One region of the Halomonas sp. FeN2 genome, then DNA from elsewhere that is predicted to be linked to it. Evidence: predicted binding sites of a transcription regulator. Region 1 holds the regulator's gene; each other region holds the start of a gene.
The links. Region 1 encodes sigma-54, which starts transcription at its own class of promoters, with help from an activator protein. Its sites were predicted from a motif close to TGGCACNNNNNTTGCTNT; they were not measured.
Positions count from the first base shown of each region.

Region 2: the regulator sigma-54 is predicted to act here: its motif matches at 2,782-2,799, upstream of speB (agmatinase).
Region 3: the regulator sigma-54 is predicted to act here: its motif matches at 5,754-5,771, upstream of KF947_RS18830 (HAD-IIB family hydrolase).
Region 4: the regulator sigma-54 is predicted to act here: its motif matches at 2,587-2,604, upstream of KF947_RS10075 (P-II family nitrogen regulator).

Region 1 covers NZ_CP074200.1:4,348,931-4,356,345, forward strand. The annotation lists gene pmbA (metalloprotease PmbA) at 1-1,213, shown strand, start outside; gene KF947_RS19960 (HPr family phosphocarrier protein) at 1,230-1,499, opposite strand; gene rapZ (RNase adapter RapZ) at 1,545-2,477, opposite strand; gene KF947_RS19970 (PTS sugar transporter subunit IIA) at 2,565-3,035, opposite strand; gene hpf (ribosome hibernation-promoting factor, HPF/YfiA family) at 3,040-3,348, opposite strand; gene KF947_RS19980 (RNA polymerase factor sigma-54) at 3,446-4,861, opposite strand; gene lptB (LPS export ABC transporter ATP-binding protein) at 4,991-5,758, opposite strand; gene lptA (lipopolysaccharide transport periplasmic protein LptA) at 5,770-6,264, opposite strand; gene lptC (LPS export ABC transporter periplasmic protein LptC) at 6,282-6,851, opposite strand; gene KF947_RS20000 (KdsC family phosphatase) at 6,852-7,394, opposite strand.
Region 2 covers NZ_CP074200.1:1,640,149-1,647,563, reverse strand. The annotation lists gene KF947_RS07640 (ABC transporter ATP-binding protein) at 1-1,121, opposite strand, end outside; gene KF947_RS07635 (sigma-54 interaction domain-containing protein) at 1,235-2,653, opposite strand; gene speB (agmatinase) at 2,877-3,827, shown strand; gene KF947_RS07625 (YjiH family protein) at 3,933-5,315, shown strand; gene KF947_RS07620 (5-guanidino-2-oxopentanoate decarboxylase) at 5,326-6,984, shown strand; gene KF947_RS07615 (purine-cytosine permease family protein) at 6,974-7,415, shown strand, end outside.
Region 3 covers NZ_CP074200.1:4,092,077-4,099,491, forward strand. The annotation lists gene KF947_RS18810 (FlgO family outer membrane protein) at 1-78, opposite strand, end outside; gene KF947_RS18815 (hypothetical protein) at 83-748, opposite strand; gene KF947_RS18820 (OmpA family protein) at 1,066-2,070, shown strand; gene KF947_RS18825 (IS110 family transposase) at 3,048-4,070, opposite strand; gene KF947_RS18830 (HAD-IIB family hydrolase) at 5,865-6,773, shown strand; gene KF947_RS18835 (hypothetical protein) at 6,834-7,415, shown strand, end outside.
Region 4 covers NZ_CP074200.1:2,208,759-2,216,173, forward strand. The annotation lists gene KF947_RS10060 (ferredoxin--NADP reductase) at 1-147, shown strand, start outside; gene glnK (P-II family nitrogen regulator) at 350-688, opposite strand; gene KF947_RS10070 (ammonium transporter) at 880-2,127, opposite strand; gene KF947_RS10075 (P-II family nitrogen regulator) at 2,173-2,511, opposite strand; gene KF947_RS10080 (accessory factor UbiK family protein) at 2,868-3,236, shown strand; gene KF947_RS10085 (TonB-dependent receptor) at 3,372-5,567, shown strand; gene KF947_RS10090 (helix-turn-helix transcriptional regulator) at 5,616-6,614, shown strand; gene KF947_RS10095 (TonB-dependent siderophore receptor) at 6,772-7,415, shown strand, end outside.

The sequences.
Region 1 (7,415 bases):
AGGCGTTAGCGTACGTCAGGGGGAAGTTGAAACGGTTGAGTTATCCCGTGACCAAGGCATTGCCGTCACGCTCTACGTGGGGCAGCGTAAAGGCAGCGCTTCATCCACAGACGCCAGCAGCGCATCTATTCAGGCGGCGGTGGAGAAGGCGCTGGCAATTGCCCGCTACACCGGCGAAGATCCGGCGGCTGGACTGGCCGATGCATCACTCATGGCTACTGAGTTGCCCGATTTAAAAGTGCACTACCCCTGGGCGCTCACAACGGATGAGGCGATTGAGCTGGCGCTGGCCTGCGAGCTGGCGGGCCGCGATGTGGAAGGTATTTCCCAGTCGGATGGTGCGTCGCTCTCCAGCGGCGAAGGGGTACGCGTGTACGCCAATAGCCACGGCTTTTTAGGCACCCAAAAGGGCAGTAACCACTCTCTTTCGTGCATGCTGATTGCCCAAGACGCGGCCGGTATGCAGCGTGATTATGACTATACGTCTGCCCGCGACCCCAAGGCGCTGCGTGATCCTGCTGAGGTAGGGCGCGAAGCCGCGGTGCGTACGTTGCGCAGGCTCGGCGCTAAACGTCCGCCAACGGGCACCTTTCCGGTGCTGTTTGACCCGTCGTTGGCCAGTGGCTTGATTGGCCACCTGCTCAGTGGGTTAGCCGGCGGTGCGCTGTACCGTCAAGCTTCGTTTCTGTGCGACCGGCTTGGTACACCGCTGTTTCCCGACTGGTTCAGTCTGGAAGAGCGGCCGATGGAGGTCGGCGCCACGGCAAGCTCGCCGTTTGATGGTGAGGGCGTGCAAACGCGCAATAATCGCTTTATCGATCAGGGGCGCATTGCCAGCTATATGCTCTCGTCTTACAGCGCCCGTCGTCTCGATATGCAAACCACGGGTAATGCCGGTGGGGCACGTAACGTGCGTTTAGCGACGCCGCTGCAATCACGCGAGAGCCTGCTGCAAGAGATGGGGCGGGGTATTTGGGTAACTGAGTTGATGGGCCAGGGTGTCAACGGTGTGACCGGCGACTACTCTCGCGGTGCAGCAGGTTTTTGGGTCGAGAATGGCAAGGTGCAGTACCCGGTAGAAGAGTTCACTATCGCCGGAAACCTGGAGCGCATGTTTGCTGGCTTAGTAGGTATTGGCGATGACACCGATACCCGTGGCAGTGTTCACACGGGTAGCTGGTTGATTGATGCCATGACCGTAGCGGGGGACTAGCAGGCACAAGCGACGGCTACTGATCTTCCTCAAAGCGGGCGTCGAACAGCGCTTGAATCGCTTCAAGCGCCTGTTCGGCGTCATCGCCTTCGGCGGTGATTCTAAGCTCGGTGCCACAAGGTGCGGCAAGCATCAGCAGTGACATGATGTTGGCGGCGTCGGCAGCCTGTTGCTGTTTGTAGACGCATATTTTTGCCGTGAACTGTTGGCCGCATTTGACCAGTTTTGTCGCCGCGCGAGCGTGTAGCCCGCGTTGATTGGTAAGTGTAAGTATGCGTTCTGGCACCCTGGTTCCTTTTCGCCGAGTGGTGTCATTAATGGATAGACGCGCTTAAGAGGTCTCTGGCCGCTCGTTGGGTGTGGCAGCGCTGACGAGAGGAGCGGCCAACTGTTCGCTTAAGGTGTAATGCAGGCCAAGTTCGCGGTGGCGAAGCTGAACTTCGCCCATGCTAGGCGCTAATTTTTCCGCTAACTTCTCGACCATATAGACCGAGCGGTGCTGACCACCCGTACAGCCAATGGCGATAGTCATGTAGCTACGTTGGCTATTTTGGTAAGCGGGTAACCAACGCTCCAGCCAGGCCAAAATGTCGTCGCTCATGGCGTCAACGATCGGATAGCTGCTCAAAAAAGCCACGATTTCCGCGTCGCGGCCAGTGAACTGGCGCAGCGTTGGATCCCAGTAAGGGTTTGGCAGGCAGCGCACATCGAAGACCAGGTCGGCGTCTAACGGTACGCCGCGTTTATAGCCAAACGATTCCAGCGTTAACGTCAGCTTATCGCGCCGTTGATGCGCTACCTGGTCGGTAATACGGCGACGTAAATCGTGCACCGATAACCGTGATGTATCGATCAAAAGGTCGGCCAGGTCGCGAATATCCTCCAGCGTTTCCTCCTCTTTATTGATCGCCTCTTCCAGGGTCATCTCGCTATCGCGGGTCAGCGGATGGCGTCGCCGAGTAGCAGAGTAGCGCTCAAGCAGTATGCGTGCGTCGGTAGTTAGGTAAATCACTTGAAAGTCGATTTTACGCTGACGCAACTCCTCTAACAAAGAGGGTAGGCGCTCCAGCGCTCCCGGCAAATTGCGGGCATCAATACTGACCGCCAGATGGGTGCGATCGCCCTGGTCACGCAGTTCATCCACCAATGATCCCAGCAGCATAGCGGGGAGGTTGTCAATCGCGTAGTAGCCAAGATCTTCCAGCGCTTGCAAGGCGATAGATTTACCTGACCCGGAGCGGCCGCTAATGATCACCAGTTGCATAGAGTCTCTCTTTGCTTTGATCAAGCTGCGTTGAGGGTGGTGAGCGAATAATCTGCTGTGCTGTGCCCTGAACAGGCTTTCAGACCCTTAGGCCGCTGATTGCTCGCGAATTTTAGCGGTAATCAGCTCGAGCAGTTCGCGCTGGCTGGCTGCTTTACGCAGCTGCTGGCGCGTGTCCGCATCATTCATGATGGTCGCTACCTGCCCCAGTAGTGAGAGATGCGTGTCATCTGCCTCTTCGGGTACCAACAGGACAAATACCAGATCTACCGGATCGCCGTCGATAGCATCGAAATCGATTGCTTCAGCCAGCTTTAAAAACCCGGCGATAGGGGCGGTGCAGTGGGGGCTCCGCGCATGGGGAATAGCCACGCCGTTACCAATACCCGTACTACCTAAGCGCTCGCGGCCGATTAAACGGCTAAACACTTCTTGGCTGTCCAGGCTGGGGATATTTTGGGCAATAAAGGTGCTGTAAAACTCCAGCACCCTTTTTTTGCTACCCCCGGGTACGTCATACAGAACACGTTCCGGGGGGAGTATGGTTTCCAACGTCATTGAATTAACGCACACCAGCGCCTTGGGCGCGAGCTTGTGCTTTTTCCTTGTGTTTAACGAGTTGACGGTCGATTTTATCCGCTAGCGCGTCGATAGCGGCGTACATATCACTGTCTAGGGCTTCCGCATGTAAGTCAGCACCTGCTGCGTGCAGCGTACAGGCGGCCTGCTGGCGCTCTTTCTCCACTGATAAGGTGACTTGCACCGTAGTTATATTGTCGTAATGGCGCTCTACACGCTCAAGCTTTTCGTTGACATAGTCACGCAAGGCGTCAGTCAGTTCTACGTGATGACCAGTGATATTTACTTGCATTGACGTGCTCCTTATCCATCGGACTGTACTTCGATTGTAACCCTTTTTGCCGCGTTGCAAAGCCCTTGTCGAGAGTTTCCCTGAAACGTTAGCGAAGTTAGCGCAAACGGCGCCGTTCACTAGATGAGGGAATGCCCATGGCTTCACGGTATTTCGCCACCGTACGACGCGCCACTTGAATCCCTCCCTCGCCTAACAGCGTCACTAAGCGACTATCTGAAAGCGGCTTGCCGGGCGGCTCCTCTTGAATCAGTTTCTTGAGACGTGCCCGGATGGCAGTGCTGGAATGGCTATCGCCATCTTGACCGCTCACCTGGCTTGAGAAAAAGTATTTGAGTTCAAACACGCCTCGAGGTGTATGGATATATTTTTGCGTCGTTACCCGTGAAATAGTCGACTCGTGCATCTCGACGGCTTCGGCAATATCGGCCAGTATCAATGGCTTCATGGCTTCTTCACCGTGCTCCAAAAAGCCAATCTGGCGGGTAATGATTTCGCGACCCACACGCAGCAGCGTATCGTTTCGGCTAGAGAGGCTTTTGATCAGCCAGCGCGCTTCCTGGAGGTGTTCTTTGAGAAACTGATTGTCCTGGCTCTTGTCCGCTCGCTTAATCAAGCTGGCGTAGTCCGGCTGAATGCGCAGCCTTGGCAGGGCTTCTGGGTTGAGTTCTAAGTGCCAGCCTTCGTTATCGTGGCGCACGACTAGGTCGGGGGTAACATAGCTATCGTCGGTGTCGCCGTAAGCGCTGCCTGGCCGTGGGTCTAGGCTGCGAATCAGTAGGATGACGTCGGTCAACTGTTCGTCGTCGAGCCCTAGGCGGCGCTTCAGCAGGCGCATATCGTCTTTACCAAGCGCTTCGAGAAACTGCCGCACTAAACGGCGAGCGGGAACCAGCAGTGGCGTATCATCGGGGAGGGCGGCGAGCTGCAGCATCAAGCATTCACGCAGATCCCGGGCAAAGATGCCGGTCGGCTCAAACTGCTGGAGCTTGAGCAGAATGGTTTCCACTTCGCGTTGACTAAGCCCGTCAATGCCCTGGGCGCGCAGGCCTTCACGGATGTCGTTGAGCGGTTGGGTTAGGTAGCCGTTAGCGTCGAGCGCGTCGATTAAACTCTCCGCGACAAGCTGCTCGCGGGCGCTAAAATCGGTCATGGCAAGCTGCCATAGCAGGTGGCCATGCAGGCTTTGCCCTGCTGCCTGACGCTCAAAATCAGGGCCTTCGCTGCTGCTACCCCCCTGACTGCCCATATCTTGATAGGTATCTGACCAGTCGCTATCTACCGAGAGCTCAGTAGGGATGCTCTCTGACCACTCTTCTTCCTTAGGCTCGCTGACAGCCTGCTCACTAAATTCATCTTCCTGCTCCAGCATGGGATTGGCATCAAGTGCCTGCTGAATTTCTTGACGAAGATCCAGCGTAGAGAGTTGCAGCAGCGCAATGGCCTGCTGCAACTGGGGCGTCATGGTCAGCTGTGTGCCGATACGCAGTTGGAGAGAAGCTTTCATGACCATCTGAGAACCACTCGTTAATCAGAATGCTCCACCCTAGTGCGAGTGAGTGCTTGGCGCAAGTGCAATAAGCATGCCATTGGTAGTAAAGTTGTTTTAAAGCGCTATTTAGGGGCGATGAAGGCGAAACTGTTACAGACGAAAATCGGCGCCCAAATACACGTCCCTTACTTTTTGATTGGTGAGAATCGAAGCCGGCGAGCCACTGGCGATGATTTGCCCATCGCCGACGATATAGGCGATATCGCAAATATCCAGGGTTTCACGCACGTTGTGATCAGTAATCAGCACGCCGATATGGCGCTGTTTAAGCGCACGAATAATGCTTTTAATATCACCTACCGAGATGGGGTCAACGCCCGCAAAAGGCTCATCAAGCAGAATAAAAGCGGGCTCTGTGGCTAGCGAACGGGCGATTTCTACACGCCGGCGCTCGCCCCCTGAAAGGCTCATGCCCAGGTTGTCGCGGATATGGGTAATATGGAAGTCTTCGAGTAGCGCTTCCAGGCGCTGTTCGCGGTCGCTGCGACTAAGCTCTTTGCGGGTCTCGAGTATCGCCATAATATTATCGGCAACCGAGAGTTTGCGGAAAATAGATGCCTCTTGAGGTAGATAGCCAATTCCCGCCGCTGCGCGCTCGTGCATGGGGGCGCGGGTTAAATCCACATCGTCGATACCCACCTTGCCAGCGTCGGACTTGACTAGCCCAACGATCATATAGAATGAGGTGGTTTTACCCGCGCCATTGGGGCCCAGGAGCCCAACGACGCTGCCTTGGCAGATTTCCAAATTGATGTCTTTAACCACACGGCGGCGTTTGTAGCTTTTAGCCAGGTGGTGGGCATAAAGGGTTTTGTTCGGTGTAAGGATGTTGTTCGGCGTAGTGTCAGCAGTTGCCACAGCTTGACTCCCTATTGTTCAGGCTGAAGGGTCATACGTATGCGCTGGGGCTCGCTGCCGTCAACGTCAGAGCGTGCTTGAATCACTTCACGATCAATAAAATATTCAAGTCGCCCGCCGCTAAATTTGTCCTCCTGTTGGGTCAGTTCGGCTTGGTCAATTAACTCAACGCGGCGCTCGGCGACGTGATAAATAATCCGCCGTGCCCAGCCCTCTGTAGGGCCATCTTGCCCTTCGCCTTGATGGCGCAAGTAGGCGCGCTCTCCGGTGGCGGTTGCCGTCGAGAGTTCGCCCGCGTCGTTGCGTTCGATCTCTACCCGGTCGCCGCGCAGCTGCATTTCCCCCTGGCGAATGTCCACATCCCCAGTGTAAACAGCAGTCCCGGCCCGCTGGTCGAGATCCAACCGGTCGGCTTCAACTTCCACGGGAGCTTGTTGTGAAGTTTGAGCCAACGACGATACCGGCATAGCGAGTGCAAAAAGGGCTGTGTAGATAAGTGCTTTCATGGCGACTCCTCTTAAGCTTAAGGTTGCGTGGCCGGGGGGTGTATGCCGCGCACGTTATCAGTTAGGCGAACCCGGCTATTGTTAAGCCACACGTCCAAGCGTGAAGCGCTCATTTGCTGGGGTGGTTGCTGAAGCACGACCGGTGTTTCACTCCACGCATGCTGATTTAGGCCATCATAATGGAGTAGCTCAGTATCTAGCTGCCAGCCTTCGTCCGGTGCTATCAACTGAGCTGAGCCTGACAGTAGCAGAGCTTGGGTAGCAGTGTTGAGCGTGCCTACATCGGCACTCGCTAGCCATTGACGATCCTCATTGTCATACAGTACCGCTTCGGGCTCTTCTGTCCAGGTTTCGCTTTGCTGAGGCGTATGGATAAGGCGCGGTGTTTTCAGCGACTGCAAAACGTTGCCGTTATCGCCGAATAGCGTAATTTCAGCATTTTCCAGTACGTGGCCTGGTTCCTGGGCCTGCGCTTCCGGATCGATGCTGGTGCCTTGAGGCCCACGAGGGTCAAGCCATACCAGCAGGGCCCCTAGCGCTATTACTAGCCCGGCTAGCCAGAGGCGTACTTTAAAGCGTTTAGCCATTTAAGTGCGGCCGTGCAGATAGGTGTCGAGCACCGCGCCCCAGTGCCCTTGCGATTCAAGCAGCGTATCGCAAATTTCGCGCACGGCACCGTGGCCACCCAGGCGTTCGGTGATCCAGTCGGCGTGGGTGTGCATGTAGTCTGGCGCGTTAGGTACGGTAATGCCTACGCCGCAACGCTTAATAGCCGCTAGATCGGGTAGATCGTCGCCACAATAAGCCACCTGTTCCAGCTCGATATCGAGGCGCTGACAAAGCCCGCGAAGGGTGGCTAGCTTGTCTTCACAGCCTTGGTGGACATGGTCGATACCCAAGGCTGCAGCGCGTTGGCTCACCATGGGAGAGTCGCGCCCGGTAATCAGTGCAACATGTACGCCCACGCGTTTGAGAAGTTTTAGCCCATGGCCATCCTGGGTATGGAATGCTTTGATTTCGATTCCATCGGCCTGAAAGTAGAGGCGGCCATCGGTGAGTATGCCGTCAACATCCAGCGCCAATAAGCGTACGCGGCGGAGTCGATCGAGTAGCGCAGCAGGTAGGGTCATAGAGCCTCCATATCAGTAAAA
Region 2 (7,415 bases), 2.1 Mb from region 1:
AAAGAGCCCACCGCCGGTGGACGAGGAATGCTTCGAGATGAGCTGGGTAATGGGGTCGGCGTCAGGTCATCCCGCCGCAGGCCTTCGGCATCGAAAAGGTGTGTATTCTCTGACGTCCAATAGAGGCTGCATGGCTGGCCTGTTAGTGTCTGCTTGCCGCTAAGCCGCACGCGTAGGGTGTGCGAACCCACCGCGACATACGCAATAGTGTCCGCTCCCAAGTACTCTTCACTTAATACGTTAGCGGGCACGCCGGAACCGGGTGCAATTCGCAGCTCAACATCTTCCGGGCGGATGCCCAAGTGACAACCAGCGGCCTCCAAGGGGGCTACGGGGGTACTGGGTTCACCTTCGATAACGGCGCCATTCTCACCGGCCACTAATGGCAGCAGATTCATGGCGGGGCTGCCAATAAAGCTGGCGGCAAAAGCGCTAGCGGGGCGGTTGTAGAGCTCGTCTGGGGTGCCGTCCTGAACGATTTTGCCATGCTGCATCAGAATCACACGATCACCCATGCTCATGGCTTCCACCTGGTCGTGGGTGACGTAAATCACCGTCATGTTCAGGCGGCTTTGTAGTGCTTTGATTTCCCGGCGCATATCGCTGCGCAGCCGGGCGTCCAGGTTGGAGAGTGGCTCGTCCATCAAGCAGATCGGGTGTTCGGAGATCACCGAGCGCGCCAAAGCCACCCGCTGGCGTTGGCCGCCGGAAAGCTGGGCAGGTTTGCGGTTTAGGTAATCGGTTAAATCGACCAGTTCGGCGACCTTGGCCAGTCGCTGGCGCTGCTCGGCTTTGGGGACTTTGCGGCTGCGCAGGCCAAACACGATATTGTCAGCCGCACTCAAATGCGGAAACAGCGCATAGGACTGGAATACCATGCTTAGCCCACGGTCGCCGGGCGGCAGGCGCGTGACGTCGCGTTCGCCAATATGAATTTGGCCGTCGCTGGCTTCTTCCAAGCCTGCAATCATGCGTAGCGTGGTGGATTTACCGCAGCCTGAAGGGCCGAGCAGAATGACAAACTGCCCTGGGGTAACATCAAACGAAATACCATCCACAGCCGCAGAGGCGCCCCAACGTTTAGTGACGCCCTCTAAGCGTATTCGCGATTGGTTTGACATAGCACACACATCACCGGCTGTTGGTTGTTATTGGTTCAGCTTGTGTTGAAGGTGTTGCCGTTTCATGACACTTACATGGATGGTTGATGACAGCAGTTGTGTCAAGCAGAGAATCACCTGGCGACCTTAATGCCATAACGCTGCAGCCTGCGCACCACGCTGGATTGGCTAATGCCCAGTCGTTCGGCAATGGCGTAGGTGCTGGGGAGTGTGTTGCACAGCTCCTCAAGGGTTTCACGCTCCAGCCGCGCTAGGTATTGCTTGAGGGTTTCCTGGGGTTCGAGTGCTACTGCCGACGTTGCTGGCGAGGCGCTCGGCAAGTTGGCCGGATGCTGCTCGGCGTGAGGGAGTGCGGCGGGCACCTCGATTTGATCGGTGGGGCTGGAAAGCCAGGCTCTTTCTAGCCAATTCTCCAGCTCACGGACATTCCCCGGCCATTCGCTGCCCATCAGGGTCGACCAAACGCGGGTATCAAGGATTTTTTGCCGCCCATAGCGCTGGTTGAGCCGGTTTAAACACGCTTCAACCAGGTCGGGGATATCCTCCCGCCGGTCACGTAGCGGCGGCAGGGTCACGGGGATCACATTGAGGCGGTAGTAAAGATCCAGACGGAAAAGTCCGGCCTCTACTTGCTTGCCCAAATCCTGATTGGTCGCCACAACCAAGCGGAAATTGACCTTGCGTGATCGGGTGTCACCCAGTCGGGTCAAACTACCGTCCTGGATCACCTTGAGCAGTTTGGTTTGCATTAGCAGCGGCAGCTCGCCTATTTCATCCAAAAACAGCGTGCCGCCCTCGGCCTGCTCTAACAGCCCGGCTTTGCCCTGGCGAGCGGCACCGCTGAAAGCGCCGGGCTGGTAGCCAAACATCTCGGATTCAAACAGATTCTCGGGAATCGCCGCGCAGTTAACGTCAATAAAGGGGCCGTCACAGCGCTGGCTCCAGCGGTGTAGCTGTTTGGCAAAGGCGCTTTTACCCACACCTGATTCCCCCAGCATCAGCACGTTGGCATCCGAAGGGGCGACCCGTTTAAGCAGCAGCGCAATTTCACGCATCACGCTGCTGCGCACCTGCAAATTGTCCAGGGCGTCATCCAGCGCCTGCTCTTCCGCGTCTGGCGCTGCCTGACTGCGCTTTAAGTGTTCGCTAAAGCGTTTTTGCAGCAGCGCATACTCGTCCTGCAATAGCTGCAAGTCGGTTAAATCCCGCGAGCGGCTGATAATGCGCTCAAGCTTGCCGTCGACGAACACTGGGTAGGCTTCGGCAATCACCCGGCGGCCTGTTCCGGTGACCTGCATAAGCTGCGCAGGCCGGCGGGTGCGCATTACTTCCATGGTGATGGAGGGTTTGAGTACCCCGGCCGCTTGCAGTTGCTGCACACTGCTGGAGAGCAACTCCTCTCTGGATACTCCGTAAACCGCTTCGGCTCCTGGGCTGATGTCCACTATTTGCCCATCGCCACTGACAATAAAGAAGTGGTCGTTTGCGGTCTCCACAATGGTTCGCAGCACGCGCCTGTCTATTTCACTCATCGCAGCCGCCTCCTCTGAGTGATTCATTTTTGAATTTTTGATTCAAGAATGAATTGAAAAAGCTTCTATTTGATTCATTTTTGCATCGTTTGGTCGCTAATCCCACCACTTTATGGGCATCTTCGACTTGGCACGGTCTGTGCAGTGTCTTTAGAAGATGAGTGAAAAGAGCTAGGCCAATACCTACACCGTGCTCACCGCCAAAAAATATAAGGAGATGTGTATGTCGGAGTTTAATCAGCCCCTGGGCGGCAACACCATGCCGCGCTTTGCAGGCCCTGCCACCATGATGCGCCTGCCTACTCAAGAAACCGCCGAGGGATTAGACGCGGCATTTATTGGTATCCCTATGGATATTGGCACTTCAAATCGTCCTGGCACGCGGCTTGGGCCGCGCCAGATTCGCGACGAGTCGCGCATGCTGCGCCCCTACAATATGGCGACCCGCGCCGCGCCCTTTGAAAGCCTGCAGGTCGCCGATATCGGCGATGTACCCATCAATACTTTCCACCTGCCTAAAAGCGTCGACATCATCACCGCCTTTTACGATGAGGTGCTGAAACATGACTGCATTCCGCTGACCCTGGGCGGAGAACATACGCTCACGCTGCCTATCCTCCGCGCCATGGCCAAAAAGCACGGCCCGGTGGGGCTGATTCATATCGATGCCCATGCCGATGTCAATGAGCACATGTTCGGCGAGCCAATTGCCCACGGCACGCCGTTTCGTCGTGCCCAGGAGGAGGGTTTATTGGCCCATGGCAAGGTAGTGCAAATCGGCCTGCGCGGTACCGGCTATGCCGCTGAGGATTTTGACTGGTGCCGCGATCAGGGCTTTCGCGTCGTTCCCGCCGAAGAGTGCTGGTATCGCTCTCTAGCGCCGTTGATGCAGGAAGTGCGCGAGCAGATGGGCGATATCCCGGTGTACATCAGTTTCGACATCGACGGCCTGGATCCTTCTGTTGCCCCCGGCACCGGCACGGTGGAAATGGGGGGACTGACCTCTAGCCAAGGATTGGAGCTGGTTCGCGGTGCCGCTGGGCTGAATATTGTCGGCTGCGACCTGGTGGAAGTATCACCGCCTTACGACCCCAGCGGCAACACTGCACTGATGGGCGCCACGCTGCTGTATGAAATGCTCTGCGTACTGCCGGGCGTAAAGCGTGGCGAGTGACGCTAACCGAATAGCTATCAAAGAAATAGCGATTAAATAATAAACGTACTGACCTAACAACGCCGCCAGCCCACCTCCAATAATCACTTCCAATGGGTGAATCCTATGTCGTATAGCAACATTAAATCGGAAGAGCCGACCTCGTCGGCGCCGATACCGCTCGCGCATTTACTGAAGTTTATCATTCCCTCGCTAATTGGGGTGCTGCTGTTTCTCGTCCCTTTTCAGGTGGGCGATACCATTAACATCGGCATGGGGCTCATGGCCGATAGTTTGCAGGCCTTGCTGGGCTCGGCGCTGCCAGCTATTGCGGTAGTGGTACTCTGCCTATCGGTGGTAGCGACGATTTACGCCAAGTTAGCTAACCCATCCTGGGCCAAAAAGGGCATGCTGCACGAAATGTTTCATGTTGGCCCGGTGTGGCTTGCGATGCGCGTATTAGGCGCGCTTTTTGCTGTGATGACCTATTTTCAGTTCGGGCCTGAGTTCGTGACCGCTTCCTTTACCGGTGGCGTGATGCTCAATGACTTGGCGCCGGTACTGCTCACCTTCTTTTTCTTTGCCGCGCTGCTGCTGCCGTTTCTGGTCGAGTTTGGCTTTATGGAGTTCATCGGCAGTATGGTACGTAAGCCATTTCGGGTGATTTTTAACCTGCCGGGGCGCAGCGCCATCGATGCCACTGCCTCCTGGATGGGATCGGGCACCGTCGGCGTGCTGATCACCACGCAGCAGTACGAGCAGGGCTTCTATAACCGCCGCGAAGCCTCGGTCATTGCCACCAACTTTTCGGTGGTCTCGATTGCGTTTGCGCTGCTCGTCACCAGCTTCGTGGATATCAACCACCTGTTTGTGCAGTTCTACTTCACGGTGGTGGTCTCCGGATTGATCGCGGCGGTCATCGTGCCGCGCCTGCCGCCGCTGTCGCGCAAGTCCAATGACTATTACGAGCCGGTGGGCTGCCAGTTGAGCGAAGAGCGCACTGAAAAAGTGGGTCTGTTTCGTTACAGCTTGATTCAGGCTACCAATCGCGCCGCCGGAGCTCCTGGGCCCCGAGAGCTGGCACGTTTGGCGCTCCTCAACGTGATGGATATTTTCCTCGGCTTACTTCCCTTGGTGTTCGCCATTGGCACGGTGGCGTTGATTCTGGCGGAATTTACCCCGCTGTTTACCTGGCTTTCCTACCCCATGGTGCCGGTGCTTGAGCTGCTGCGGATTCCCGAGGCAGAAGCGGCGGCGCCTGCCACCCTGGTGGGCTTTGCCGATATGTTCCTGCCCGCGGTGCTGGCGACCAATATCGAAAGCGAACTCACCCGCTTTGTGATTGCCTGCCTGTCGCTCACCCAGTTGATCTACATGTCGGAAATCGGCGCGCTGCTGCTCAAGTCGAAAATCCCCATCAAGCTCTGGGAACTGGTCGCCATCTTCCTGCTGCGTACCGCCATTACGCTGCCGATCATTGCCTTTATGGCCCACACGTTTTTCTTCTAAGGGGCCTGCAATGAACGCTGATGCAACGAGCAATCAATCGACCATGACCTGTGCCGAACTGCTGATCCGCCTGCTGCGCGATACTTACGGGGTGCGGGCCCTGTTCGGCATCCCAGGTGTGCACACGGTGGAGCTTTATCGCGGTCTGGAAGGCAGCAATGTGCAGCATATAACCCCGCGCCATGAGCAGGGCGCGGGGTTTATGGCCGATGGCTATGCCCGCGCCAGCGGACAGCCGGGGGTGTGCCTGATTATCACCGGGCCTGGGATGACCAATATGGCGACCGCCATGGGCCAGGCCCTGGCGGATTCGATCCCCATGCTGGTGATCTCCAGCGTGAATCGTCGCGATACGCTTGGGATGGACCAAGGGCGGCTGCACGAGCTGCCCAGCCAGCAGCAGATGATCAGCGGCGTTGCGCGGTTCAGCCATACGCTGCTGGACGCCAATACGCTACCCGAGGTGCTGGCCCGCGCCTTTGCCGTGTTCAACGGCGCGCGGCCGGGCCCGGTGCACATCGAAATCCCCATCGACCTGTTCAATGCACCGGTGAACGCGCCGGTGAGTTGGCAGGCGCCGAGGCTTTACCGCGCCGCGCCTGATCCGGAAGGGCTTGTCGAAGCTGCTCGCCTGCTGAAGGCGGCGAAGCAGCCTCTGGTGCTGCTGGGCGGTGGCTGCGCGGCATCACCCGAGGCGGCACGAGCATTGGTAGAAAAGCTCGATGCGCCTACGGCGACCACGATCAACGCCAAAGGCCTGCTGGGCCGTGACCACCCGCTGGATTTGGGTGCCAATGCAGCTTTGCCCGCGGTGCGCGAGCTGGCGGCCAACGCCGATGTGATTCTGGCGGTGGGCACTGAACTTGGCGAGACCGACTATGACGTGGTGTTTGATGGTGGCTTTCATCTCAACGGCACGTTGATTCGTATTGACCTCGACCCAGAGCAGCTGGTGCGCAACCAGCGCGTAGCGTTGGGGCTAGTCGGCGATGCCGGGCGTAGCCTTGAGCTTCTACTGGGCCATTTCTCCGAGCCATTGCAGCGCGACGGCAAGGTGCGAACCGCTGCCGTATTGAGCGCGCTGAATCTACCCAACGACCCGGCCTTCAGCGACTTTGTGCCGCTGTATGCAACGCTTGCCGAGCACCTACCTGAGGCCATTCTGGTGGGCGACTCCACCGCGCCGGTGTATGCCGGTAACCATCTGGTCAGCCAGCCCGCGCCAAGGCGTTATTTCAATGCCTCAACGGGCTACGGCACCTTGGGCTATGGGCTACCGGCGGCGTTGGGCGCACAGCTGGCGCGGGCGGATCTGCCGGTGGTGGCACTGGTGGGCGACGGCGGGGTGATGTTTACGCTCTCGGAAATAGCAACGGCGGTAGAAGCGCGTCTGCCGGTGGTGATTGTGCTTTGGCACAACGCCGGTTACGAAGAGATTCGTCGCTATATGGATGCCAACGGTGTGGCGCGTTTGGGCGTGGATATTCAAGCACCCAACTTCCTCACCCTGGCCGAAGGCTTTGGCTGTCCCGGCGTACTGGTAGAAAGCCCCACTGAGTTTGCCAAGGCGCTCGCCAACCGTGAAGCGACCGGGCCGTTACTGATCGAAATTGACGCCGCTGCCTGGCAGAAAAACCTGATGTTACCAGGAGATAACAATGAAGAATAATCATGTGCTCGGCCAGGACACCCTGTCAGCCGACGACGTTGAACACAGCCTTGGGCTGCCGGGAACCTTTGCGCTGTGGCTCGGCGCCAACGTGGTGGTCACCACCATCCTGACCGGCATGTTTTTAGTCCCTGACCTGACCTTCCAACATGCCATGCTGCTGATCTTGATTGGTTCGGCAATCGGCATCATCCCGCTGGTATTGATCGGGGTGATGGGCCAGCAAACCGGCATGACCACCATGGTGCTGGCGCGGGGCACCTTCGGCAGAAAAGGCGCTAATTTCCCCGCCTGGGTGAATCTATTGGCGCTGATAGCGTGGAGCTGGATTCAGGCGCTGCTCGCCGGCATGAGTCTGGACTACGCCGTGGAAAGCCTGACCGGTTACTCCAATGTGGCGCTCTTCACGGTCATTTGTGAATCCCTGGTGG
Region 3 (7,415 bases), 260 kb from region 1:
CGCTATGCTCATGGCCATCCCACGAGCAGCATGGCTGATAGAGCGAGCGCGCCAGGTAGTTAAAAGTGTCATCAGCATGAAATTACCACGTATCAGTAAGAGGAACGGAGGGTGTGGTAGGTGCCTGAGGCACTCGGTGCGGGGCATATTGACGACGATCACCGGCATTGATGTAGTAAATGTTGGACGAAGAGTAGAGAATTCGCTCGCCATCGATAATTTGTGTGGTCACGATGATCTCTTCGTCACCGGTGTGTGTCCAACTACCGCTGGTGGTATCGGCAAGCATGGCGGCGGGGATTAGCCCCAAAGCAGGTTCGGCCCACTGATTATAGGGAATGGTGGCCACGGCGATACCTGCGGTGAGTGCGGTAAAAGCACCGACGGGCGGGCGGATAAAACCACGATCCCGGTGTTCGACGACTTCGACATCAAAGGTGATGTTGGCACTGTTCGCAGTAGGGACGGTGGTTAGGTTAGCGCCACGCGAAACCAGCTCGCTGGTCAGTAGCGCGCGAAAGCCGCGTCCAAATTCACCGCCGCTGTAAGCGTGCAGTGCTTCATTGTCGGGTTCGCTAATGTGTAAATCGCGATTGCGAACGCGCTCGCGTTGCAAAATGCTGGTAGCTTCATGACGGGCCAGCACATCCCAGTGGTGGGCAGCCTGCATACGCTGCTGTTCTGTATAGGGGTAGGTCGTGGCGATCGGCGCTTGGGATGTGTTGGCATAAAAGCAGCCGCTGAGCATTAGGCTTGCCAGCCCCAAACTTACAGGGCGTATGCAATTGGATAATGGAAATAATCTGGGACGAGTGCGCACCTGCTGGTTCCTTTTTCGCTACAAAACGGCTTTTGATAGACTGTTTGCCATGCTTAGCTTGCCATGTCCGATTCAGCGTATCTAATTTCGACGTGTCTAATTTTTAAGCACCTGATTTTGAAGTACCTGGTTCGATATCACTAATTATAAGCGACTGATTTGACATGCCTAGCTTGATGAGCCTGATTCGTCATATTTAGCTAAATCGGCCACGAGGTTAAAAACTTTAATGAGCGATAATACCCATGCTTGAAGATCATCGCGGCGGCCCGCGCCACGATTCGCTAATGTCGGCCTACCATGAAAGTGATAGTGGTAGCGGTTGGATGATCAGCTATCTCGATATAATGACTTTGTTGGTGGCCCTCTTTGTCGTCATTATTGCCGCTTCTGGGCCGATTATCCCTCAGTTGAACCAGGCGAATAGTGTGAACGAGGACGTTGGCACAATATCGCCTACTTTAGGCGTTCCCTTGCCTGATTCTTTGGCTCAGATAAATAATGATCGTGTGAACATTGCTCGGTGGAGTGGGGCAGGGTTGAACCCTATGGCCATTAGTGCGGCACTTGGCGTGGCGGGCTTGCCCAAGTTGACTGATCTTCCTCGACGAGTCAGCTTCGGGGTTCCACCGCTTTTGGCAGCACCGCCGCAGCCTGTCGAGCCGACTTTCTACTTGCCAAAACTGCTGATGCCCGCGGGCAGCGATGATTTTACATCACCCTTGGCTGACTACATGGTGGTGTTAACCGACCGCCCCCCGGTAAATGTACAAGCGGTGAGCGATGAGTCAGTAGCGGGTGCACTTGCGCTAAACCAGGCGCTTTCGGAGCGCGTAGAAGAGTCTACCTATCTGCCCGACCTGGAGGGTGTTGAAGTGTCGCGGGTGGCGGAGGGGATTAGCCTCCGCGTGCAGGATCAACTGCTATTTCCTTCTGCTACGGCTGAGTTGACCGACAACGGCTCGTCACTAGTGGGCAGTTTGTTGGAAACTATTCAGCGCTATGATGGCGAAGTATGGGTTGAGGGGCATTCGGACAGCCAGACCATTAACACCGATGAGTTCTCATCTAACTGGGCGTTGTCGAGCGCCCGCGCCATTGCCATTGTGGAAGCGCTGGAAGCTGAAGGTGTCGATGCTGAACGTTTACGCGCCGTAGGCTTGGCAGCAACAAAACCACTTGAAAGCAATGCCACCGCAGAAGGGCGTGCACGTAATCGGCGGGTTGAGGTGGTTATTCATGTTGAGTAGTAAATACTCACTGTTGCAAGGTTCTATTAAATTGTAGGGGGGGCGCTTCCAGCGCGCGAAGGGGGCCGCAGGCGCCCCTTAGTGTCTTCCGGCTGGAAGCTAGAATGGTCGCGAGCTAAAGCTTCCTCCCACAACACCATACAGCCCCCACAACACCCTACAGCCAGCCCTAAGCCAGAAGCTACTTGTAGGAGGGCGCTTCCAGCGCGCGAAGGGGGCCGCAGGCGCCCCTTAGTGTCTTCCGGCTGGAAGCCAGAATGGTCGCGAGCTAAAGCTCCCTCCCACAACACCCTACAGCCAGCTCTAAGCCAGAAGCGACTTGTAGGAGGGCGCTTCCAGCGCGCGAAGGGGGCCGCAGGCGCCCCTTAGTGTCTTCCGGCTGGAAGCTAGAATGGTCGCGAGCTAAAGCTTCCTCCCACAACACCCTACAGCCAGCACTAAGCCAGAAGCGACTTGTAGGAGGGCGCTTCCAGCGCGCGAAGGGGGCCGCAGGCGCCCCTTAGTGTCTTCCGGCTGGAAGCTAGAATGGTCGCGAGCTAAAGCTTCCTCCCACAACACCCTACAGCCAGCCCTAAGCCAGAAGCGACTTGTAGGAGGGCGCTTCCAGCGCGCGAAGGGTGCCGCAGGCGCCCCTTAGTGTCTTCCGGCTGGAAGCTAGAATGGTCGCGAGCTAAAGCTTCCTTATATGGATCCGTCCCGTTGAGCAAGCAAGCCACGAGATGCACACGGATGAGGACTGCACGCTTATATCCGGCCTTTGATGGTAGCGCGACTACCTGGCCCTGATGGAATGCGCACTCTCTGCTCTTAATCTCCCACGCGGCCTCTCAAGGGGCCTAACAGCTTCACAGAGTGACAGAGAGTCGGTCTTACCTGTGTGCCATCAAATGTCTTACTCACGCAACCTCGGGTGTACTTACTTCAAACGATAATATGACTTTTTCTAAGTACCTCGTAGAGGCAACTGCCTCACTTTTCTAGGCTTGATAAGAGCGTTGATGAGCGAGTATCGACCAGCAAATTCGCGCCATTTTATTCGCGAGGGCCACAATCGCCTTTCGCTGACCTACCCGTGCCGCCAGCCGTATGACCCATTGAGCCAGTCGGTCGGGGTGTTCTTGACGTTGAAACTGCCTCAAAGCCGCCCTGGCACCATGAACGAGTTGGCGCCGCACCTCGCTGTTGCCACGTTTGGTGATGCTTTTTAAGACGTTCTTACCGCCACTTGAGTACTGCCGTGGCACTAAACCAATAGAAGCGCTAAATTGCCGTCCATTAGGGAAACGCTTGGGATCCCCCATATGACTGACGAGCAAGGTGGCATTGACAGGGCCAATGCCAGGAACGCTCATCAGCTGCTTCGTGCAGGGAGAGGCCTGAACATACGCCTCTAGTCGTTTGTCGTACTCGGCGATGCGCGTGTCGAGTGCTAGCCACTCATCTAAGAGGTCATGGATCACGTTGCATAACGTGGCTCCCAACTGATCGTGACGCTCGTCTAGCAATTGGCGTATATCCCCTTGTCGGATAACCCGGTGGCCTTGAGCCACAATAATGCCAACCTCATTTAACAGTCCGCGCAGCTCGTTGCCGACCACCGTCCGAGCACGCACAAGGCGGCTGCGTACCCGGTGCAGTGCTTGTAGCGACTGCTGTTCCTGGGTTTTCACTGTCACGCGCCGTGTCGCCGGGCGTGCAGCCGCTTCGGCGATACCGGCGGCATCGCGTGCATCATTTTTATGCCCCTGAATAAACGGTTTTACGGCTTGTGGAGGGAGCAGTTGTGCATCGTGACCAAGCTGGCTGATCTCACGAGCCCAATAGTGAGCGGAGCCACACGCTTCCATGGCCACGATGCAGGGCGGAAGGTTCGCCATCACTGTTCTCAACTGATCACGTTTGATCTTTTTGCTAAACACTTTATGGCCACTGTCATCAACGGCATGAAGTTGAAAAACATGCTTGGCAAGATCAATACCCACAATGCTAATGTTGTTCATGGATGGATCCTCTTTCAAGATGCCGTCAGTGTTCTGCGCACGTTAGATGAAGTACTTCTTCATCTTGGCACAGAGGGACGGATCCATCCCATTTCCCACAACACCATACAGCCAGCACTAAGCCAGAAGCGACTTGTAGGAGGGCGCTTCTAGCGCGCGAAGGGTGCCGTAGGCGCCCCTTAGTGTCTTCCGGCTGGAAGCCAGAATGGTCGCGAGCTAAAGCTCCCTCCCACAACACCATACAGCCATCACTAAGCCAGAAGCGACTTGTAGGAGGGCGCTTCCAGCGCGCGAAGGGGGCCGCAGGCGCCCCTTAGTGTCTTCCGGCTGGAAGCTAGAATGGTCGCGAGCTAAAGCTTCCTCCCACAACACCCTACAGCCAGCACTAAGCCAGAAGCTACTTGTAGGAGGGCGCTTCCAGCGCGCGAAGGGGGCCGCAGGCGCCCCTTAGTGTCTTCCGGCTGGAAGCCAGAATGGTCGCGAGCTAAAGCTCCCTCCCACAACACCCTACAGCCAGCCCTAAGCCAGAAGCTACTTGTAGGAGGGCGCTTCCAGCGCGCGAAGGGTGCCGCAGGCGCCCCTTAGTGTCTTCCGGCTGGAAGCCAGAATGGTCGCGAGCTAAAGCTCCCTCCCACCACTAGCTTTGGCACCGAGGCAGTTGTCTATTGTAGGAGGGCGCTTCCAGCGCGCGAAGGGGGCCGCAGGCGCCCCTTAGTGTCTTCCGGCTGGAAGCCAGAATGGTCGCGAGCTAAAGCTCCCTCCCACAACACCCTACAGCCAGCGCTAAGCCAGAAGCTACTTGTAGGAGGGCGCTTCCAGCGCGCGAAGGATGCCGTAGGCGCCCCTTAGTGTCTTCCGGCTGGAAGCCAGAATGGTCGCGAGCTAAAGCTTCCTCCCACAACACCATACAGCCAGCACTAAGCCAGAAGCTACTTGTAGGAGGGCGCTTCTAGCGCGCGAAGGGTGCCGTAGGCGCCCCTTAGTGTCTTCCGGCTGGAAGCCAGAATGGTCGCGAGCTAAAGCTTCCTCCCACAACACCCTACAGCCAGCCCTAAGCCAGAAGCTACTTGTAGGAGGGCGCTTCCAGCGCGCGAAGGGGGCCGCAGGCGCCCCTTAGTGTCTTCCGGCTGGAAGCTAGAATGGTCGCGAGCTAAAGCTTCCTCCCACAACACCCTACAGCCAGCTCTAAGCCAGAAGCGACTTGTAGGAGGGCGCTTCCAGCGCGCGAAGGGTGCCGCAGGCGCCCCTTAGTGTCTTCAGGCTGGAAGCTAGAATGGTCGCGAGCTAAAGCTCCCTCCCACAACACCAGACAGCCAGCCCTAAGCCAGAAGCTACTTGTAGGAGGGCGCTTCCAGCGCGCGAAGGGTGCCGTAGGCGCCCCTTAGGTGGGGCAAAAAAAAGCCCGCCGGGGGAGGCGGGCATCAAAGGGCTTGGCTCACTGCAGCCCACTGGAATCAGGTGAGGGGTGTACAGGATCACCAGTGGGTACAATTTCAGTATAGCTATTTATGAGACGTTGCCAAGACCTGTGACGTTTTTTTATAGCTTTATTTTCCCTCGTGATTTTTCTTGCACTTATTTGGTGCGTTAAAACTGCCTCTTTTTGGTGCTTGCGAGTGTTGCGATACATTTTTCCCGCAAAAAAGTCCTGTAACCCTCTGTTGAATCGACACTTCTCTGTTTTGGCTTATGAATTGCTATGCTTTCTATAGCAATTAATAGCTGGCCATAGCTATTTAGGTGTCCGAGACATGACGTCTTAACGAAGCGTTAAGGCCGAAGAGAGGTAGTGCTATGCCTGAATCCGCCCAGTCAACCCCTTCGGTTGATCCTGCTCTGCAGCCACGTCTGGTAGTGACCGATTTAGATGGCTCGCTGCTGGATCATCACAGCTATGACTTCAGTCCCGCGGCTCCCTGGCTTGCCCGCTTAAAGCAGATGGGGGTGCCGGTAATTCCGGTGACCAGTAAAACCCGTGCCGAACTGATTCCGCTGCGCGAAGCCCTGGGTCTCACGGCAACGCCGTTTATTGCTGAAAACGGTGCGGTTATTGGTCTACCGCCAGGCTGGTGCCATGCGCGCTTAGACCGCCCAGGGAGTGGCCGTGATGGCGTCGTTATCAAGCATCCTGGTGTGGATATTGGCTTTATTCGTGCCCGGTTGAAGGTTTGGCGCGAGCGTCTGGGGATTCGTTTCACTCGCATGGGAGAGATGAGCGTAGCTGAGGTGATGGAGCTCACCGGGCTTGATGCGGTTCGCGCCCGGGATGCGCGGCAGCGGGAAGGTAGTGAGCCGCTGCTGTGGCAGGACTCCGAGGCAGCTCTAGAGACGTTTCGCACCGCTTTAGAAGGGGATGGGCTACAGCTTACTCAAGGCGGGCGCTTTTGGCATGTGATGGGACTTTCCGCCGATAAAGGAAGTGCCGTTGAGTGGCTGGTTAAACGTTTCACGGCGTTAAGAGGCCGAACGCCTCTTTCATTGGGGTTAGGGGATGGGCCAAACGATATCACCATGCTCGAAGCGGTGGATCAAGCGGTGGTAATTCGAGGTTGCCATGACTTAGCCGTAGAACCCTGCAACGCTTCTATTTACCGCACGGATGCAACAGGGCCTACCGGCTGGGCCGAGGGGGTGGTCTACTGGTGGGGGCGAGATGACCGCCGTTTAGCGACGGCGGAGAAGAGAGATGTCGTGATCCTTTGAGTACAGTTCTTTGAGTCCAGTACTTTGACTCCAGTACTTTGAATCCAGGGAGGTAAGCGCATGAGTGACTTTCATCAAAACGGTATTATTACGGACTTTCACAACCTTACCCGGCGCTCGGTGGAAGCGCTTGAACAAGAGCTGTGCCAGTTTGCTCGACGGCGTCCAATGGGGCTGATTTTGCCGTCGCTTTTTTCTGAGCTGGAAGGGCCGGCGCTGTCAGCAATCGTCGATGAGCTGGTTAAAGTCCCGTACCTCAATGAAATTGTCATTGGCCTGGATCGAGCCGATCGCGAGCAATTTTTATATGCTCGGGAATTTTTCTCACGCCTGCCGCAGCACACGCGCATCTTATGGAACGATGGCCCACGGCTGCGTGCCCTGGATGCGGAGCTGGAAGAGCACGGTTTAGGCGCGTTAGAGCCTGGTAAAGGGCGCAATGTGTGGTATTGCGCAGGCTATATGCTGTCATCAGGGCGCTCGACGGTAGTAGGGCTTCACGACTGCGATATTTTGACCTATGAGCGGGGGCTACTTGCGCGCTTGATGTATCCCGTGGCGCACCCTAATTTCAACTACAGCTTCTGCAAAGGTTATTACCCGCGTATTGCCGAGGGCAAGCTAAATGGTCGCGTCTCTCGA
Region 4 (7,415 bases), 2.1 Mb from region 1:
CCACGTCAGGATCGCGCGATGATCTGCGGCAGCCCTGCCATGCTGGACGATACCAGCGCGCTACTTGACGAGTTGGGCCTTAATATTTCGCCGCGCATGGGCGAACCGGGCGACTACGTCATTGAGCGCGCCTTTGTTGAGAAATAAGGTTGAGAAATAAGACAAAATCGCCTTCTCCTCACAGTGTGGAATTTTCTCTGCCAGCCATGTAGCTGCTCCAGTGGGAGGTAGCTTTAGCTCGCGACCCATGAGGGTGCATGAGGCACTCTTCGCAGATGATAAAAACCCCCACCGCTCGGCTTGAGTATTTCAACCGAGCGGCGGGGGTTTTTAATGCCTAATCTGCCTATCAGACGGCATCTTTGCCCGTCTCACCAGTACGGATACGAATCACCTGCTCCAGCGGCATCACAAAGATTTTGCCGTCGCCGATTTTGCCCGTGTTCGCCACCTGGGTGATGGCATCAATCACCTGCTCGGCCATGTCGTCGTCCACGGCAACTTCCAACTTCACCTTGGGTAGGAAGTCCACCACATACTCAGCGCCACGATACAGCTCGGTATGCCCTTTCTGTCGCCCAAAGCCTTTCACTTCCGTCACCGTAATACCCTGAACGCCGATATCGGAGAGCGACTCGCGTACATCGTCGAGCTTAAACGGCTTGATAATCGCTGTGATCAATTTCATTACCATATCCTCTAACTGGGTGGCCGTGATGGGGGACGGGTTGAACGGAAGCGAATGTCGCAACCGGTAACCGCTAACCATCAGCATACACCGCTATCGGCAGAGAATAAAAAAGCCTCCCACTAAGGGGAGGCCATAAGGAGCACGCCAGCTCACTAGTTCAGCATTAAATTATTTCTTAATGCCGCTATTTACTTCTTAATTCCAAATTCGGGATAGGCTTCAAGACCGCACTCAGCGATATCCACGCCTTCATACTCTTCTTCTTCGCTAACCCGGATGCCCATGATGGCTTTCAGGATGAGCCATACCACCAGGCTTGCCAGGAAGACCCAACCGAAGATACCGGCGATACCGATGACCTGGGCACCAAACGAAGCCCCGTCGTTAGTCAACGGTACTGCCAGCACGCCCCAGATACCCACAACGCCGTGAACCGAGATCGCGCCGACCGGATCATCCAACTTCAGTTTATCGAGGGTAACGATGGCAGCTACTACGATGATGCCGCCAACTGCACCAATAATAGTGGCACCCAGCGCAGTCGGGGAGAGTGGATCAGCAGTAATGGCGACCAAACCTGCAAGTGCACCGTTCAACGCCATGGTCAGATCCGCTTTGCGGAACCACAGTTTGGCCAGGATCAAGGCGGCAATCACACCACCCGCAGCAGCAGCGTTAGTGTTTACAAATACTTGCGCCACATTGTTTGCAGAATCGACAGCCGCCAGCTTGAGCTCAGAGCCGCCGTTGAAACCGAACCAACCCATCCACAGGATGAAGGTACCCAGCGTTGCCAGCGGCATGTTGGCACCAGGAATAGCGTGGATAGAACCGTCTTTACCGTATTTGCCTTTACGTGGGCCGAGCACGATCACACCCGCTAGCGCAGCCGCCGCACCGGCAAGGTGCACAATGCCTGAACCCGCATAGTCCGAGTAGCCCACTTCAGACAACCAGCCGCCACCCCAAGTCCAGTAGCCAGACACCGGATAGATAAATGCGGTCATGACCACAGCAAAGGCCAGGAAGGCCCACAGTTTCATACGCTCAGCCACGGCACCCGACACAATCGACATGGCGGTTGCAACAAACACGACCTGGAAGAAGAAGTCGGAACGCATGGAGTAGTAAGGCGCGTCATCGCCGCCCGCTGTCACCGCATCCACACTGTTTTCAGCGCCAATCAAGAACCCCAGATTGGGCAGGAAGCCGCCAGCGCTGCTGGAGTACATGATGTAGTAGCCCACCAGCAAATACATGGTGCAGGCAATGGCGAACAGCGCGATATTCTTGGTCAGGATCTCAGCGGTGTTTTTGGAGCGTACCAAGCCCGCTTCTAACATGGAGAAGCCTGCCGCCATCCACATGACGAGCACACCGCAAATTAGAAAGTAGAACGTATCGAGCGCGTAGCTCAGATCAGTCAACTCATTCATTGTAAGTTCCCCGTTGAACTATAGAAATGATCCGAAAAAGCAGCGTTAAACGGCGTCCGCACCGCGCTCGCCTGTCCGAATCCGAATAACGTCTTCAAGCGGTGTCACAAACACCTTGCCGTCACCGATCTTGCCGCTGTTAGCCGCACTACAGATCGCATCCAATACGCTCTCTAAACGGGCGTCATCTACGGCCACTTCCACTTTTACCTTGGGTAGAAAGTCGACCACGTACTCCGCGCCACGATACAGCTCGGTATGCCCTTTCTGACGGCCAAAACCTTTAACTTCAGTGACCGTAATGCCCTGAACGCCGTTGTCGGCCAGTGCCTCACGAACGTCGTCGAGCTTAAATGGCTTGATGATAGCGGTGATGAGTTTCATCCCGGATCTCCCCTGCTGGATAAGTCCTGCTAGATTGGTAGCGGCACAGCCGCCAGAATAAGCACCTGAACCGATAATGCGCATACTGTGCCAGCTGACTTTTTTTTCTTACAAGTCAGTTGATTAGCCGCTACCAAAAGTAATCTTCAGGGCTAAATCCGAGCAAAGCCATTGTCATACCACCGCTATTGCACCAAAAAAGAGCGTAAGCAAAAGTAGCCTGCTCTATTTCGATGCACACCCTGGGTTAAGCAGTAAAAGCACGCGATACATGCGAATTCGCCAACTGTTGCGTATCCTTACCGGTAAGCACTTTTATATATGTTCATTTAGCGAGTTATTAGGAGAAAGCAGCTATGGCGCCTCAAGACCGCATCAGCCGACTGGCCCAGCAGATTGGCGACCGTTTACAAAACGCCTCCCAGGCGCCGGAAGATATTCAGAAGGGCGTGCAGCAAGTCGTGCGTGGCGCCTTTGACCGCCTGGAGCTTGTCTCACGGGAGGATTTCGACATTTTAATGGACGTACTACAGCGCACCCGTTCACGGGTAGAGGCGTTAGAGCGTCAAGTCGCTAACCTTGAAGCCGCCGTTGAGGCCTCTGCTTCAACAATGCCCACGCCAACAACGGCCACGCCATTAGAAGCAGAAGCTCCACCGGTTCCAGAGCCGCATGAGCCGGAATCAGATGCAGAAGAAGAGAAGAACAAACCCGATAACGCTTAAACTTCATTAGCAGCAATAGGTGATAGCCTATTGCTGCGCGCACCTCAAAATAAATACGAATCACTATCGTTGACTTTGTATATCGTGGTGATACTCTCCGCCTTTGATTTTCTTACTATCTGCGGATTGTTCACTATGCACGCCCCGTCATTATCAAAGCTGTCTTTTGCAAAGCTGCCTTTTACAAAGCCGTTTTCTTCGCCGTCGTTTGTTTCACTATCGAGTCTTATTGGCACAGGTCTGTTACTGAGCTTCTCCAACGGCGTTTTCGCCCAAAACACTGCCTCTGGTACTTCGTCTAGCGCCAGCGCCGACGACACCATGGTGGTCGTAGGGTCGCGTACCCCCAGCCAGATCAGCCAGATTCCGGGTGCTGTATGGGTCATTGATAAAGAGATGCTGCAACAGCAGACCCGCAATGGTGCAGACCTAAAGACAGCATTGGGGCATCTGGTGCCGGGGCTGGATCTAGCGCCTCAAGGGCGCACCAATTATGGGCAAAACATGCGTGGCCGGGGCGTGCAGGTGCTCATCGATGGTGTGTCGCTAAACAGTTCCCGGGGGCTTTCCCGACAGTTCGATGCCATTGATCCCTTCAATATTGAGCGCGTGGAGGTGCTTTCCGGCGCCAGCAGCCTGTATGGCGGCGGTGCGACGGGGGGCTTGATCAATATCATTACCCGCAAAGGCGAAGAAGGCCTGAACTGGCGTACCGAAGCTGGCATCACCTCTGGCTTCAATAACAGCGATGATATGGATCGGCGTCTGTCACAATCGATCAGCGGCGGCAATGAGCGAGTTCAAGGCTATCTGGGTACCGCCATTGGCGACAACGGGCGCCACTATGACGGCAGCGGCCAGGAAATCTTCCCCGATATCGCCCAGACCGACCTGCAGGATAATCGCAGCATTGATGTTTTGGGCAACCTCTCTTTTCGTTTGACCGATGAACAGAGCCTGGAGCTGGGCGCCCAGCTGTACCGTTCAGGCTATGAAGGTGATCGGGGTGTTTATTTTCCCAATCTCGACGCGGCCACGCCCAACTTGAACGATGCCGAAATTCGCGATGGCTACCGTTCACAGCGCGATCCGGAAACCGACCGTAAGCTCGTCAACGTCAACTATCACCACGCCAACCTGTGGGGGCAAAACTTCTACCTGCAGGCGTTTCACCGCGAGGAGGAGTCCAGCTTCCAGGCCTTTCCCTACCCAGTCGCCGACGGCCTGCAGTTTCGCGCCTCACAGCAAAACACCGATTTAAGCGGCATCAAGGCGCTGTTTGAATCGCGCCTGGGTGATGACGTTTCGCTAACCTACGGCCTCGATCTGGATCGTGAAACCTTCGATGCCAGCCAGATGCTGTTCGATACCGATATCTCGGACGCCTCCGGCGGCCTGGTTCAGCAGGCATCAGGGGTTGAACCCCGCTACCCCGGTTATCAGGTGGACGGGCTTTCAGGCTTCCTCCAGGGCGACTGGCAGGCCAGCCAAGCACTCAAGCTCTCCGCAGGGTTGCGGCAGCAGCATATGGACGTCGAAGTAGATGAATTCCAGGGGATTCCCGGCGGCAAGAATGACTACGAAGCAACGCTTTTCAATGCCAGCGCCCTCTACGACTACCGCAACGGACACCAGAACTGGCTGCAGTTTAGCCAGGGCTTCGAACTGCCAGATCCCGCTAAGTACTACGGCAAGAGCCCCGACGTCAGTGTCGATAACAACCCTTTATCTGCCATCGAGACGGATCAAGTAGAGCTAGGCTGGCGCTATCAGGGGGGCAACTGGACGGCCCAAACAGCGCTTTACTACGCCTGGTCGGACAAGGCAGTAGAGAACGCCGAGGATTTAAGCGTTAGCGTTGTGGATGAGAAGAAGCGCGACTTCGGCCTGGAAAGCGCCGTGACCCGTTACTTCGATAATGGCCTGGAGGCCGGGGGCACTCTGCACCTGGTGCGTTCCGAGCAGGAGAACGACCAAGGGGAGTGGGAGAAACGTGACGCCCGCTATGCCTCGCTCTCTTCCGCCACCGCCTTTATTGGCTGGACGGACTATGTACGTTCGGCTCGCTTGCAGGCCAACCACAACTTCGACCTGAAAGACGCTGCCGACCGGGAGATCGATGGCAATACCACCCTCGACTTATCGCTCAGCCAGGAAACCGATTTTGGTACCTTAAGCCTGGGCGTGCAGAACCTGCTGGATGATCAGTACTCCACCGTCTGGGGACAACGAGCCGCCATGTTCTATTCGCCCTACTACGGCCCAGAGTACCTCTACGACTACCAGGGCCGCGGGCGCACTTACACCCTGAACTGGTCGATGGCGTACTGAGTGCTGGTTCGCTGCTCGCTGACAACCGCTCAAGGGTGAGGTAACGGGGTGGCTACACTCGGCTCGATAACACCATCTTGCGTACCACTCACCACCCATGACCTGTTGGCTATTGGTCAGCGCTTCGGGATCGACTACCGCTTTCCCGAAGCGCCAGACCGCTCCCAGCCAGCGCCCTGTGTTGCCCGTGGGCGGGTGATGGACGTCGAGATAGACCCCACACTGCGGGTGACACACTCGGATCTTGATGTCCTGCACGCTTACGCCTCCACTTCCCGGCGTGCCGCACCGTGGTTTCTCAGCGTGATACTCGAGGGCCGTATCCAAGTCGGTCTAGGGCACCAGTCGTTTCAGTTGCAGGCTGGCGACGCTTTCAGCGCGCACTTCAACGAGCAGACTGGGCTTGAGGTTTTCCAGCCCGCGCCACAACGATTGCGCATCCTCAACGTATCGCTTCTGGCTTGCACAGAGCTGCCCTCTTTCTCGTCCATTAACTCTTCGCCTATCAATTTTGCCCCTCCGGCAACGCCCGTACTGCATACCTGGCAGGTGCCGCAGTTCCTTATTCATAGCCTGGAGGCAGCGCTGGCTTCGAACTGGCCAGTAGAGCGCCAGCGCCTGCTATGGCAGGGGCTCGCGCTCCAGTTATTAGCGCATGGGCTGCCAGCTGCCTCCCATGAATCCAGCGACGAAGGTAAAGCAGTTAGCCTGAGGTCGGGCCTAACCCAGCGGGACTACCAACGCCTAGAGCGCTTGCGTCAGCAGCTCGAACACTCCCCCAACCAGGATTATCGGCTTGAGCAGTTGGCCCGCAACGCCGCGATGAGCCCGAGCAGCCTACGCACCAAATTTCACCGCTGTTACGGCTGCTCGATATTCGACTATCTACGACGTTGTCGCCTGACCCAAGCTCAAGCGTACTTACGCAAAGGCTATAGCGTGCAGCAAACCGCTCACGCCTGTGGCTACCGCCACGCCACCAATTTTGCCACCGCCTTTAAGCGCGCTTTTGGCATTGCGCCCCACGAAGTTTTCCATCGCCATTAAAAGCCGCGGGTTGTTTTTGGGGCGCTAAGTTCCTCTGTTGGGCGTTTTTTGACAGCACCCATACGCCTTTTGTCATTGCGCATACCTTTCAATCGCCATTAAGCGCAATAATTCTCATTAACACATTGGTTAATTGATGCTTATTGCAGGTGCCTCCATGTTCATCCCCCATCACCGCTTTCTACGCTCTCCGCTTAGCGCCGCCGTTCTCTCGGCACTGGCTGTTTCTCCGCTATACGCTCAAGAAAGCACCGAGTTAGCCACCGTCACGGTGACTGCCCAGCAGGCTGCCACCAAAGTGGAAACGCCGACGATCGAAATACCCCAGAGCGTTTCCACGATTACCCGCGAACAGATGGATAACCGCGGCGTAAGTACCGTGCAGCGCGCCACCGACTACACACCCGGTGTTTACAGCAATCAGGTCGGCGCCTCCAATCGCTTCGACTACCTGGTACTGCGCGGGTTTTCTGACGGCAGCTTGAGCAATACCTTCCTGGATGGCCTGAAAGTGATGGGCGATGCCAACTCCCATAGCAGCATGCGCATCGACCCATGGTTTCTGGAAAGCATCGAAGTAGTGCGCGGGCCCGCCTCGGTGCTCTATGGCCGCGCCTCCCCTGGCGGGGTGGTCGCCCTGAACAGCAAGCAACCAGCGTTTGAACAGGGCGGTGAGCTGCGTTTTCGAGTGGGTAATAATAACCAGCGCGGCGCCGCTTTTGACTTCACCGGGCCGATTGGCGAAGAGCAGCGGGTGGCCTTTCGCCTGACCGGGATTGCCAGCGCCGCGGATACCCAGTT